DNA from 4 places in the Pelotomaculum isophthalicicum JI genome. Region 2 is predicted to be linked to each of the others. Evidence: riboswitches for the same ligand, from Rfam matches in the RefSeq annotation. Region 2 holds a riboswitch; each other region holds the start of a gene.

What was found. A riboswitch is a leader RNA that binds a small molecule or an ion and turns the genes downstream of it on or off. The one in region 2 is predicted to bind cyclic di-GMP.
Region 1: it holds a riboswitch for cyclic di-GMP, as region 2 does, so the genes downstream of both, L7E55_RS06445 (TetR/AcrR family transcriptional regulator) here and L7E55_RS07955 (HD-GYP domain-containing protein) in region 2, are expected to answer to the same signal.
Region 3: it holds a riboswitch for cyclic di-GMP, as region 2 does, so the genes downstream of both, L7E55_RS07085 (diguanylate cyclase) here and L7E55_RS07955 (HD-GYP domain-containing protein) in region 2, are expected to answer to the same signal.
Region 4: it holds a riboswitch for cyclic di-GMP, as region 2 does, so the genes downstream of both, L7E55_RS00745 (hypothetical protein) here and L7E55_RS07955 (HD-GYP domain-containing protein) in region 2, are expected to answer to the same signal.

The regions. Positions count from the first base shown of each region.
Region 1 covers NZ_JAKOAV010000008.1:103,013-106,146, forward strand. Annotated here, with positions in the region: partial or broken gene L7E55_RS06440 (phosphoenolpyruvate synthase) at 1-453, opposite strand, end outside; gene L7E55_RS06445 (TetR/AcrR family transcriptional regulator) at 509-1,105, opposite strand; cyclic di-GMP riboswitch class I at 1,318-1,405, opposite strand; gene glnA (type I glutamate--ammonia ligase) at 1,685-3,103, opposite strand.
Region 2 covers NZ_JAKOAV010000012.1:34,986-38,119, forward strand. Annotated here, with positions in the region: gene clpX (ATP-dependent protease ATP-binding subunit ClpX) at 1-764, shown strand, start outside; gene L7E55_RS07950 (helix-turn-helix domain-containing protein) at 847-1,179, opposite strand; cyclic di-GMP riboswitch class I at 1,335-1,423, shown strand; gene L7E55_RS07955 (HD-GYP domain-containing protein) at 1,503-2,078, shown strand; gene L7E55_RS07960 (hypothetical protein) at 2,080-2,436, shown strand; gene L7E55_RS07965 (GGDEF domain-containing protein) at 2,457-3,134, shown strand, end outside.
Region 3 covers NZ_JAKOAV010000010.1:28,143-31,276, forward strand. Annotated here, with positions in the region: gene L7E55_RS07080 (CBS domain-containing protein) at 381-773, shown strand; cyclic di-GMP riboswitch class II at 1,055-1,138, shown strand; gene L7E55_RS07085 (diguanylate cyclase) at 1,211-3,134, shown strand, end outside.
Region 4 covers NZ_JAKOAV010000001.1:163,490-166,623, reverse strand. Annotated here, with positions in the region: gene L7E55_RS00765 (hypothetical protein) at 89-244, shown strand; gene L7E55_RS00760 (hypothetical protein) at 583-720, opposite strand; gene L7E55_RS00755 (hypothetical protein) at 749-877, opposite strand; tRNA gene L7E55_RS00750 (tRNA-Thr) at 1,192-1,266, opposite strand; cyclic di-GMP riboswitch class I at 1,577-1,665, shown strand; gene L7E55_RS00745 (hypothetical protein) at 1,701-1,928, shown strand; gene L7E55_RS00740 (DUF2225 domain-containing protein) at 2,271-3,134, shown strand, end outside.

The DNA of each region.
Region 1 (3,134 bases), on a different contig from region 2:
CTTGCTGACATGCTTAAGAATGGCATCTTTTCCTATAATGTTCAAATACGTATCCTGCTGTCCTGCGAAGGAAGCTGTCGGAAGATCCTCCGCCGTAGCGCTGGAACGCACGGCATAGGCATTTTTCTCACCAAGCTTTGAAAGATGGCGAGCGATCTCTTCATCTATGTCCTTTGGAATGGATATCCCTTCAATGACCATGCGAACTTTCTTGCTGATTTCACTGATGCTTTCCCTGTCGTCCACTTTTAGAAGGGACAATTGATCAAGTAATGAATTGAATTCCTCGTTATTCCCAGTGATTCTTTTATACGCTTCGGTGGTAACACAAAACCCCTCCGGTACCCGGATCCCCTCAATCCTGGCTAGTTCCCCAAGGTTAACGCCTTTGCCCCCGACCACCATGAGCTTATGCTTATCGATTTCCTGAAAACCAAGCACATATGAACTCATACAGGCTCTCCTTTCTATTATTTGATGGCCGAACCCATTAGGCAATCGGATTCTATCAATCCTTAAACATAGAAATTCCTTCCTTGATTATTTTGATAGCATCGTTGAGTTTCTTTAAATACCTATTCTCGTCCAACCCGCTCCGGAAATACTCATTCAAACCGAATGTGAAAATCATATTCATAACCAGTTCGGAATCAATTTCCGGCTTGATGAGGCCACGCTCTTTATCACGCTCAATCATTTTCATATACTTTTCGGCGGATGCTACACGGAGCTTTGTAATGAATTCGCTGTTATCTATCTCCATCAGCATGCCTATCTTGGTATATTCCGGTTTTACTCTGCCCAGCTCAAGGGATTCTTTGGATTTTTGAATAATGGTTTCAAAAACGTCCGCATCCGGATCCAAGGCTTCTGTGTAGGGGACGTTCTTCCGCTTATCCTTTCCAATTTCTTCGAGCATATAAAGGTAGATGTCCTCTTTGTCATTAAAATACTGATAAAAGCTTCCCCAAGGTATTTTGGCGGCCTTCACAATCTGGTTAAGGGATGCTTCGCTGAAACGCCGGGTAGAAAATTCCTGTACGGCAGCGTCAAATATTCTCTTTTTCTTCTCGTCACTCAAATTATAAAAAGTGTCTTTGGGCACACTAACACCTCCTGTAAAACATAATAATATAAATTACTCGATATGAGAAGTATCTCATGCGAGAAATATCTCACTTTATTTTGTGGAAATTTTTTAAAAAATATATAATATAGAAGTTCTAATAATTCTTCACTTTTGGATTCCATATCAGAACATAGCATATGCACAAAAAACCTGCCGCTTAAAAAAGGGCAGGTCATGCACATAGTATATGCGGCAGCCAGGCTATCATAGTGTTTAAAAGCACCTTAGACCCTACAGCTTTTCGTCCCTGTCTTTGACAGGTTTGCTGCAGGTATTTTTATTTATGAATTTCAAAATGCACGGGTTTTGAATGGCCCTTAATGAACAATCCTTAGCGTACAATTTTATTTTTTTGGTACGGTCCCCCCCTTAAGAAGGCTAAATAAAGGCGAATACCGATATAGTTAGTGTTTTTCTAGTTACGATAGACAGCGAGGAAGATATTTATGTAGAACAGCTGAGCAGTGGCACCACCTTGAGCTGAAATACGTTAAAACGCCCGGCAGTTAAACTGCCGGGCGTTTCAGCGTCAGGTATCCGGATCTTCAAAAAATCCTATAAATCGTAATAAAGCATGAACTCGTACGGATGCGGTCTAAGCCTGATGGCGTCAAATTCCCTAGTTAGTTTGTATTCAATCCAGGCATCCAGCACATCTTTATCAAAGACTCCGCCTTCCAGCAGGAATTCGTGGTCATTCTGCAACGCTTTCAATGCCGCGTCGAGCGAACCCGGGACTGAACGGATATCCTTGGCCTCTTCGGGCGGAAGCTCAAAAATGTCTTTATCCATCGGTTGGCCCGGATCGATTTTATTCTTAATCCCGTCAAGACCCGCCATCAACAAGGCGGCAAAAGCCAGGTATGGATTGCAGGAGGGGTCGGGCGGGCGGAACTCAACCCGTTTGGTTTTGGGGTTGTTGGAGTACATGGGGATACGTACCGCCGCACTCCTGTTCCTCATGGAGTAAACCAGGTTCACCGGCGCTTCGTAGCCCGGCACCAGCCGCTTGTAAGAGTTGGTGGTCGGATTGGTAATACCGGTGAGCGCGTGGGCGTGCTTCAACAAGCCGCCGATAAAGTATAGCGCGGTTTGGCTTAACTTGGCGTATCCTTTTTCGTCAAAGAACAGGGGAATTCCGTCTTTCCACAGGCTCATGTGGACGTGCATGCCGGTACCGTTGTCCTGGAATAGCGGTTTCGGCATAAAGGTCGCGGTTTTACCATGCTTTCTGGCGACATTCTTCACAATGTATTTAAACATCATCAGATCGTCGGCCATTTTGACAAGCTTATTATATTTTATATCGATTTCGGCCTGGCCCGCGGTAGCCACTTCGTGGTGCTGGCACTCGATATTTAGCCCGGCTTCCAGCATGGTCATAACCATATCGTTACGCATGTCCTGCTGGGAATCAGTGGGGGGAACCGGGAAATATCCTTCTTTATAGCGCGGCTTATAACCAAGGTTGGGATTTTCCTCACGTCCCGAGTTCCATATGCCTTCCACGGAATCAATAAAGTAGTAGCCTGAATGCTGGTTCTGGTCAAACCTGATCGAGTCAAAAACAAAGAACTCCGCTTCAGGTCCCCAGTAGCTTTCGTCAGCAATCCCGCTGGCTCTTAAGTACGCTTCAGCTTTTTTGGCAATGTTGCGGGGGTCGCGGTTGTATTTCTCGCCGGTCACCGGGTCAATAATATCACAAATAATGCTGAGGGTGGGTACTTTGCTGAATGGATCCATAACAGCCGTTGTCGGGTCGGGAATCAGGTTCATATCACTTTGATCAATAGCCCTGAAACCGCGTATGCTGGAACCGTCAAAGCCAAAACCTTCAGCAAAAGCATTCTCGTCAAATTCGGAAACAGGAACCGAAAAATGCTGCCAAAGACCAGGCAGGTCGATGAACTTCACATCAACCATTTTTACATCTTTATCCTTGATATAAGCAAGGACGTCCTGGGGTGTTTTCATTAAATATACCTCCTGTTAGATATAAAATAAA
Region 2 (3,134 bases):
CGGATTATGATGTGGAAAAAGCGGAAAAAGGCATTGTATATATCGACGAGATTGACAAAATCGCCCGCAAGTCGGAAAACCCGTCGATAACACGCGACGTTTCCGGAGAGGGTGTTCAACAAGCGCTATTAAAGATACTTGAAGGCACTGTGGCCAGTGTCCCGCCACAAGGCGGGCGCAAGCACCCCCACCAGGAATTCATTCAACTGGATACCACTAATGTTTTGTTTATCTGCGGCGGGGCTTTTGACGGGATTGAGAAAATCATCCAAAACCGCACAGGGAAGAAGTCCATGGGGTTCGGAGCTGAGATCAAACCCCGGAAGGAAATGAAAATAGGAGAAATCCTTAGTAATATACTGCCGGAAGACCTTCTTAAATATGGGCTTATTCCTGAGTTTGTCGGCAGGCTGCCGGTTATTGTCACCCTGGACGCCCTTGATGAGGAAGCATTGATCCGCATCCTCACCGAACCGAGGAACGCGCTCGTTAAGCAGTATGAGAAATTGTTTAACTTGGATAATGTTTCTTTGGAGTTCGCTCCGGAAGCGTTGAAAGCGGTAGCCGAAGAAGCGCTCAGGCGCAACACCGGCGCCAGGGGGTTACGGTCTATTCTGGAAGAAGTCATGCTGGAAGTGATGTATGATATTCCATCCCGTGATGACATAGCTAAATGTATCGTTACCAGGGAAACCATTCAGAAAAAGGAACTCCCGCGGATTATCGCCGTGGATCGCAAGAAGAAAAAAGAAGAGACGGCTTAAGGCGCGCCGGAGTTGTTATACGCGAAAGAAAGCTCCTGACGGGAATAATCCCGCGGGGGCTTTTTTATCGCTTAAATAAGCGTTATGTATCTTTTAGTTTCAAGTAGGATTCCATCACTTCTTTTAAAAATGTAACATGTTTTACATCGTTTAAATTAATGAGCAAGTCATGCAGTTCATACAGAGCCTTTTCAAATTCATCTTTAGGCACTCGAAGGAGTATATCTGGCGGAACTCCTAAGATTTTTGCTATTTTCGCCAGAGTCAGTAGTGAAGTATTTCTCTGGCCTCTCTCAAGATAACCCAGATATGAACCAGTAATACCTAAACTATGTGATAATTGTTCCAATGTCAAATCTTTTTCCTTGCGGTACCGGCGAATATTTTGTCCACATACTTTCAGTATATCAAACACTTGTTTTCTCCAGCCATTTAAGAATATTTGTTAATAAAATTCCCATCTAATAAAATAACTATCCCAAAGATACACTTTTCACTGTAAAGTAATTGATAATGTAAACACATAGTTGTATAATTATTGTTAATTGTCGGGAAAAGTAGAATAATAGTTTCTTTGGCGGGCAGACCATTTCGAAAGAGTGGGGCGCAAAGCCTTGAATCTAAGGTAACTAAGTTGCTATGATTGTCAGGCTGCAGAAAGAAACGGTGATACAAATTTTTACTCGTCCTTTCTGGAAAAGCCCCTTAATGCCATTGTGATGGAAGGGGTATTGATTAATGTTAGAGGAATTAAATAACTTAGTTAAAATGATCTCTATTTACAGTTTAGAAACTTATCAACATTCAGTCAATGTGGGAATAATTGCCACTAGAATAGGAAATTTTCTAGGATTGCCAGAAAAGCAAGTTTCGTTAATCAAATATGCAGGTTTGCTTCATGATATCGGTAAAACTAAAATTGATTTAAAAATATTGAATAAACCAGGAAAGTTAACAACCAAAGAATTTAACATTATTAAAAAACATACAGAATACGGAGTTAAAATACTTTCATCTTATCCTTGGACCAAACCTTTTCTCCAGTTGGTAAATTTACACCATGAAAGATGGGATGGCAACGGTTACAATGGTATCCATGGACCAGATATTCCTATAGGAGCAAGGATACTTGCTCTGGCAGATGCTTTTGATGCCATGTCTTCATGCAGGCCCTATTCCCCAATTAAAAGTATGGATCAAATTATAAATGAATTAGATAGGTTTAGTGGCGCTCAGTTCGATCCCCACTTAGTCGAAAAGGTTATTCAGGCTTCAGACAAAGTATTGCTAAAAGATTGGGATGGTGTTGTTTAACTTGAAATCAGGTAATTTGAATGACAGTGGGAGAAAGGCACAAATTTCAATTATTCTGTCTGAGTTTGAGATTCCTCCCATACAGGACGTACTGCTCATCGGCAAGAAAGCGCCCGTTGGTCCCGAAGCCGTTCAACGGATGATAGACGTGCTGAGTCCGGAACAATATGAAGTTTTACAGGTAAATGAGGGACCCTTTGAAGCAGTGGTAATTCGTAATTCACTTTCCCGATTGATTACACGGGAAAAGCTATTAAGTATTATTCTAAATGAAGGGTGTAAAGTTGCATCCGAAACAGCAGTTTTGAAAGCTCAAGTAGATATAGTTTTAAATATTAATGTTGAGGTTGATCTATAATGTTCAAAGTTTCCGATGTTATGTCTTCTCCCGTTATCACAGCCGAAATCCTGGATAGCGTTAGTAAAGTGGCTTCAATTATGGAAAAATATAAAATAGGCGGTCTTCCAGTTTTAGATGAAGGAAAACAATTGTGTGGCATTATAACCTCTCGGGACGTGCGTAACACCCACCACAATCGTATTGTTGCCGACGCCATGAGCAAAGATGTAGTACATGTTAGTAAAAATACTTCTCTATGGGATGTTAAAAGCATTCTTGAGGAAAAAAAACTGGAAAGGCTACCGGTTTTAGATGACTGCAAACTAGTCGGAATTATTACTAAAACTGATATTCTGGTTGAAATCGGCAGGCATACAGATCCGCTAACCGGGCTTATGACAGGTTCATATATAAGATATCTAGCTGAAAACATCCTGAATGACAGGAATGAACTTACGGTCATATTTTTTGACCTAAATGGTTTCGGACTTATTAACAAAAGTCATGGACATGTTTACGGAGATCGTTGTTTGAAAATAGTCGGGCAAATTTTTGCCGAAAACACATCCGGCGGACTCTATTTTCCAGGGCGCTATGCCGGGGATGAATTCATAGTAGTGACCACAGAAAACAAAGATGATGCCGGTTTATGGGCCAATGAAATAATAAAAAAAATAGCCAATATCACAAAGAAAAAGGGCATGCCAGTAAGTATC
Region 3 (3,134 bases), on a different contig from region 2:
AGTAGTTATGCACTTACAGTAAATTAGTACCAAAGAAAATCAGAAAATACGCAAAAAACTCTTGACATTTTCAAAATCGCCCAACAATCGAAATGGATGGTACTTTTTACTGGTTGCGGCCTCCACAGATGCTAAGATTTTTGCTCCGCATAACTTCCGTTGTCTTTTGCATGCTTTCTTTTCTTAGCTTGAAACCGTTGGTACGCTTATCAATCAAGGAATTGATCCGTATATAGGCTCCATTAATAGGGGGTTGAACCGCCGTGTTCCAGATGGCAATTTAGTCGTAATCTTTGGAAGGAAAGTCCTTTTATTTGTCGAAATATGCTCATATAAAGATAAGACGATCCGTAGATCACTATGACAGGTGAGGTGGAAAGATGAAAGTCAAGGACAAGATGGTACGGAATGTGGTTACTGTAAATGCTGATGTTTCAATCAAAGAAGCCTTGAACTTAATGCGGACGAAAGACTGTAGGAGACTACCGGTACTTGACAATAAAGGCACTCTGGTGGGTATTGTTGTAGAACACGATATTGAAAAAGTCCTTTGTCGTCCGGGTGGTTATCCCGAAACGCCTGTTAGTTGGGCAATGAGCTATAAATATGTTTTTATAGTAAATCCCGAAGATGATATTGTTTCAGCGGCTAAACTGATGTTGGACAAAAAAATAAGCAGCCTGCCGGTTTTAGATGAAGGAAAAATAGTAGGAATTATAACTTCTGCGGATATGCTTCAAGTAGTTATTGATACATACTCATCTGTAAAATAGATATTTCAATATTATAGTTAAATAATTACAGATAGATATTGAACCTTCGGACTCTTTTTCAGCAACATCATAAACCACCTCACTCGTTGCTTATGGTCGCCGGAAAATGGCGCAGGAATTGCGCCGTAGCGACAAGTTGGGTTATCAACGATTGAACGAATGACGGAAGAGCTTGTAAATAAATTTATGGGGGAACGCAAGCAAACGTATCAGGCCATCGCGCCACGTATTTCATTCTGACCTTATGGCAAGTATTGGAAAAGGCGGGTATTTCTAAACTAAAAAAGCAAGGGACAATGAAATCAACTCTATCATTTGGGCATCTTGAGTTGATTGAGTAAGTGATGCAACCGACCTTTTATCAGATAATAAAGGTCGGTTTTTTATATGATTTATTCACTTAGAAGCAATCAGATGAGTATACGGAGGGACAGTATATGGATAATCCCCTGCAGATTTTTATCGAGGAAACGTTAACCAGGATTACCAAAATACGTCAGGCCATAAGTACCTTAAAAGAAGAGCCACATAATAAAACATGCCAGAACATCCTACATATATTCTTCCACACTGTTTATGGCACCGGCGCTGCTGTCGGCTTTGGGGAAATAATCGAAGCCGCGAAAAGCCTGGAAGACAGAATTGCCACCAATCTTGAAACTGGGCAGGCGGCAGACATAAACCTTTTAAAGGAGTGTGAAGATACTGTAGACATCATCGAAGAGAGGGCAAACCTTCTAAAAACAGTCGAAGACATAATATCGCCCGATGAGCAAGAGCAAAAACTCCCAGAGGTGCCGCGCAAGGAAGTGCTTATCGTAGACGATGATACCGCCATAAGACAATTTATAAAACAAGAGTTATCAAAAAAGAATTTAGGAATTGTTGATGCTGGTGATGCTTCTGAAGCCAAAAAAATTCTTGAACACTACAGGCCGGATTTAATTATTCTTGACATCGTAATGCCCGGAACAAATGGCCTGGAGCTTTTTAAAGAACTGCGAACAGATCATCGCTATAAGTGGACGCCAATCTTTTTTCTTACCAGCAAATCCAGTCCCATGGAAATAGTTGAGGGTATTAAATTAGGGGCTGACGATTACATAATAAAGCCATTCAACACGGAAGATTTAGTTGCCCGCATCGAAGCTAAGATCAGCCGCATGGAGGAACTGCACGGCCTGGCAGTCCGCGATCCGCTTACCGGAACTTTTTCCCGTGGTTACTTTATGGAAAGACTTACTGAAGAAGTTGAACGCTTTTCCCGCCATAAAAAAAGCTTTTGCGTTGCCATATGCGACCTTGATTTCTTTAAGAAAGTTAACGACGAACACGGTCATCAGGTTGGCGATTTCGTCCTGCAGCAGTTTGCCTCCTTTCTATACAGCAAGTTTCGAAGAACCGATACGATTGGGAGATACGGCGGCGAGGAATTCGTTGCCCTTCTTCCGGATACTGATGCGTTAACCGCCTATAAAATATTGGAACGATTGCGTTCCGCATGGGAAAAAATGCCCATAATCGAACCCTATCAAAATAAAAACATCCAGATAACCTTTAGCTCTGGAATAGGAGAGTTTGACAAAGACGGTAAAACTGAACAGGAAATAATTAAAGCCGCTGATGCTGCCCTTTACCTGGCTAAAGAAACTGGCAGAAACAAAGTTGTTCTGGCGGGTCAATCAGGTAAAGGTGTTCATTCCCCCCTAACCAAAATTCTAGTAGTCGATGACAGTGCTGTAATCAGAAACATCTTGTTGAAAGAGTTAGAAGAGGACTATATGGTGTTCATGGCAAAAGATGGAGAAGATGCACTGGAGCAATTGCAAAGGATAAGGCCCCACTTGGCTATTATCGATTTAATAATGCCAATAATAGGTGGTCTGGAACTGATAAAAAAAATTAGAGAAAACCCAAATAATTCACATATAAAGATCATAGCGTTTAATGATGAAAGCGTACAGACAGAAACGAGGACGTTTGGATATTTAAGTAAAGATGAGATCATAGCCTTAAAAAATATGTATCCAAATTTCCAGCTTAAAGAATTGTATCTTTCGAATTTTTCGATCAATGATTACCATGATTTTTTTGAATGGGATGAGGATAATACCTTGCGTAGTTTCTATGCGGAGAAGTGTTTTTTTGACGGGAATTCTGATTTTAGCGATACTAAGTATGGCATGGATGGTTTTAGTCTGGCATCTTGTTTTTTTGGAAATGGGAAAGTTGACTTTCAAAAAACGATATTCATGTCAGACACGGTGCATTTTAACAATATTACTTTTGGAACAGGAGAAAAAGATTTTACTTCCTCATGTTTTTATAGTAAAAACGTCAATTTCTTTGGTACGCAATTTG
Region 4 (3,134 bases), on a different contig from region 2:
CACGGTAACGTTAACCATAATAACCCATATGACATATTATATTTTAAGACCGGTCAGGAAATCCATCCCCGAGAGGAGGGAATTCAAAATGGGCTTCGTAGAGAAAAAAGAAGAGGAATGCGATTGCCGCAATTGCCGCATTGAAATTAAGGATAGTATTGTCGTGATAATTTGTGGTGAAGTGGAAGTTGAGAAGTTAAAACATTGCCTTGGCTCATTAATGGAAGCAAAAGATAACAAATAGGAAGAGGAAAATACTTTTGCCTCTGCCGGTATGCCGTGGCGTATTTACGCTACGGCCTTTCTTATGTTTGCAGTAAACCTCTCCAGTTAAGCCAGGATTCGTGGTTCCCGGCTTATTTTATGGCAACTCCGGCTATTCAGACGTTGTTATATTCTTTCGATTACCCCATCTTGACATTATATTTATATGATTTCTACGTTTTTGAGCCGTATGGCCCGGTGATAGTTCACCCGGTTGGCCATATTTTGCATGTATCTCATTTTACCATTGCCAAAATCATAACCACCGGTAAATACCGATGGTTACAAACGTAGCCTTTATGTTAGTGTTTTTACAGTTTAAATGCAGCAGCCGCACATGCCCACGCCGAAAACGAGCAGGATGAAAATCAGGAAGATAATAAACGCTGGGCTACTAAAACAACCTGTGCCACAAGCTTCTTCCGCTTTAACTACTTGGGACTTAACTTCAGCCATGGAAATACCTCCTTATAAGGCTTTCATACTAAATACAGCCTCCGCAGCAACTCACTCCAAAGATGAGCAGGATAAAAATCAGGAAAACAATAAACCCGATGTTACCAAAACCTGTGCCGCATCCTGTGCCGCAACCTGCACCTACGCCGAATGCCATAAGAATCACCCCTTTTGCTTTTTTATATAATATGCAGGCAATGATTTATGTGTTAATCAATGGTTATGCACCCAAATTAATCTAGCAGCATAAGTTATATTAACAGTTGCTCCTTTTGTTCCATAGACCTCCTTGGCAAAAACCCGGTCCATCAATGGGCTGGGTTTTTGTTTTTCGGTTGGACTGTAGAAAAAGCCCGCCTTAAAGACGGGCAAAGAGAGGTGAAAGATGTTAAAAAGGTAAGGCGTACCAGGAGACATTAGGGTCATTAATAAAACAGCCTCCAGCTAAAACCCCGGAGGCCTTGATTTTCTTGGAGCTGATGGTGGGATTTGAACCCACGACCTGCGCATTACGAGTGCGCTGCTCTACCCCTGAGCCACATCAGCTTAATTAAATAAATTTTTAGTTAACAACTAGCGCATTTAATATTTTATCCGAACAAGTAGTTAAAGTCAACTTGCCTCCAATACTAGGTTACGGTAAATCCTTTCTTGATTGAATTGTCATGTGATAATTATGAAGATATTCACACAGTATGCTTCAATGTTGCCCCTATTGTACAAACAATTGATTTTGACATTTTATACGGTTTTTCCTACCTGAATGTCGTAAAAAATAGGACCATAGTCCTGTGATAATAGTTCTCCTTTCACATTTTCTTATTTTAAATAGCTGTTATAATATAGTAACAACGCAAACTGAAAAAGGCAAACATAGTGAAAACTATGGACGCAAAGCCACGGGTCTAAAGTATCGTGTAGTACCATGATAGCCGGGTTACCAGTAACCCCGGGATTCCTTTACAAAGAAGGGGTAGTATATGCGTTATATAAAAACATTTTACCCAAAAGTTCTATACTTCATTTTACCTTTCATAACCATATTTATTCTGATAAAATATAACACTCCAATGCTGGCCGCTGGAGTCGCCCTTTATTTAATGATGGGTTTCGACGATTCATCTAACAAGTTTTTATCCCGCTTCAGCGAAAAAGAGTATACCGTCAACATCACTGATTGGATGAAAAAAGAAGTTAGTCATAACTAAGTGTTATTGTAACTAATAAACATTAAGGTTACTGCAATTTAGGACTAAAGTCCTAAAAAATTGGGAAATTTTTCTCATGTAGGATAATTAAAAATAATTATAATTATTTTTAATACCTCCTTTAATATAATCACCCATCTAGAGGGGCTTTCTCCCCACCATTCCCTATTCCATAATACAGGGAATTTTTTTTATTGTTTTTAATTCATGGATATTATGCGGGAACACAGTTATTTTAGCTGAGAAAAAAATCCACCTTTGCAATAAGTAAAAATTCCTTTCAATTGATATTTTGGTAGTATAGAATATTAACTGAAATCTTAAAGGTGGGTGAAATCATACATGGATGCTCTTGAAAGCATTTTAAAGAAGATACCTTTTTTTAAAGACATAAACTATCCTTTACAAGACTTGGTTAAAAAAATGCGCCTAGAGCGTTTCGAAGAAAATACAGATATATTTTCTGAAGGAGAGCAAGGTTCAAGCTTATACCTAATCATATCAGGAAAAGTTTTAATATATGCAAAATCGACCACTGGACAGGAAATGGCTATCCAAACACTTGAACCGTCAGATTTTTTTGGGGAAATGAGTCTGTTAGACGGCGGATATCGCTCAGCCTGCGCCAGGACATTAGAAAAATCAATTATTTTTAGTCTGGAACGAAAAGACTTTCTAGAATTTCTAGATGATAACCCGAGAGCAGCTGTAAAAATAATTGAAACTTTAAGCAAAAGACTTCGACAATCAAATATCCGAAATAAAATATTAATTGAAACCAACCGCAAGTTAACTAACCAGGGTACCGACCAAAACCAGATTACCGCCGCCAATATACCCGTACAGTTCAATGACGAGCGACAAGAGCAGTTAACCAAGGAAACAAAAGAATTCAGCGTTAAAAAAGATACGTATGCCCCGGAAGAAAAAGAGGAAAACGGTTTCGCGGATATATTGGAACAGCATTTAAACGATGTCGAACATGCTGATGAGGAAGATGATAAGGCAGACGCCAAAAAAGAGATTGAGCAAAAAGAAATGTTGTATTATAAAAAAGCCGTTTGTCCAATTTGCAACGCTAAATTCGAAACACCGAAAGCTTTGTCAAAATACGTTCAATCCGTGAAGATGGATTATGATTTCTGTCAACACCACAAGTATATTAATCCGATTTATTATGAAATGAGTGTTTGTCCTATTTGTGGC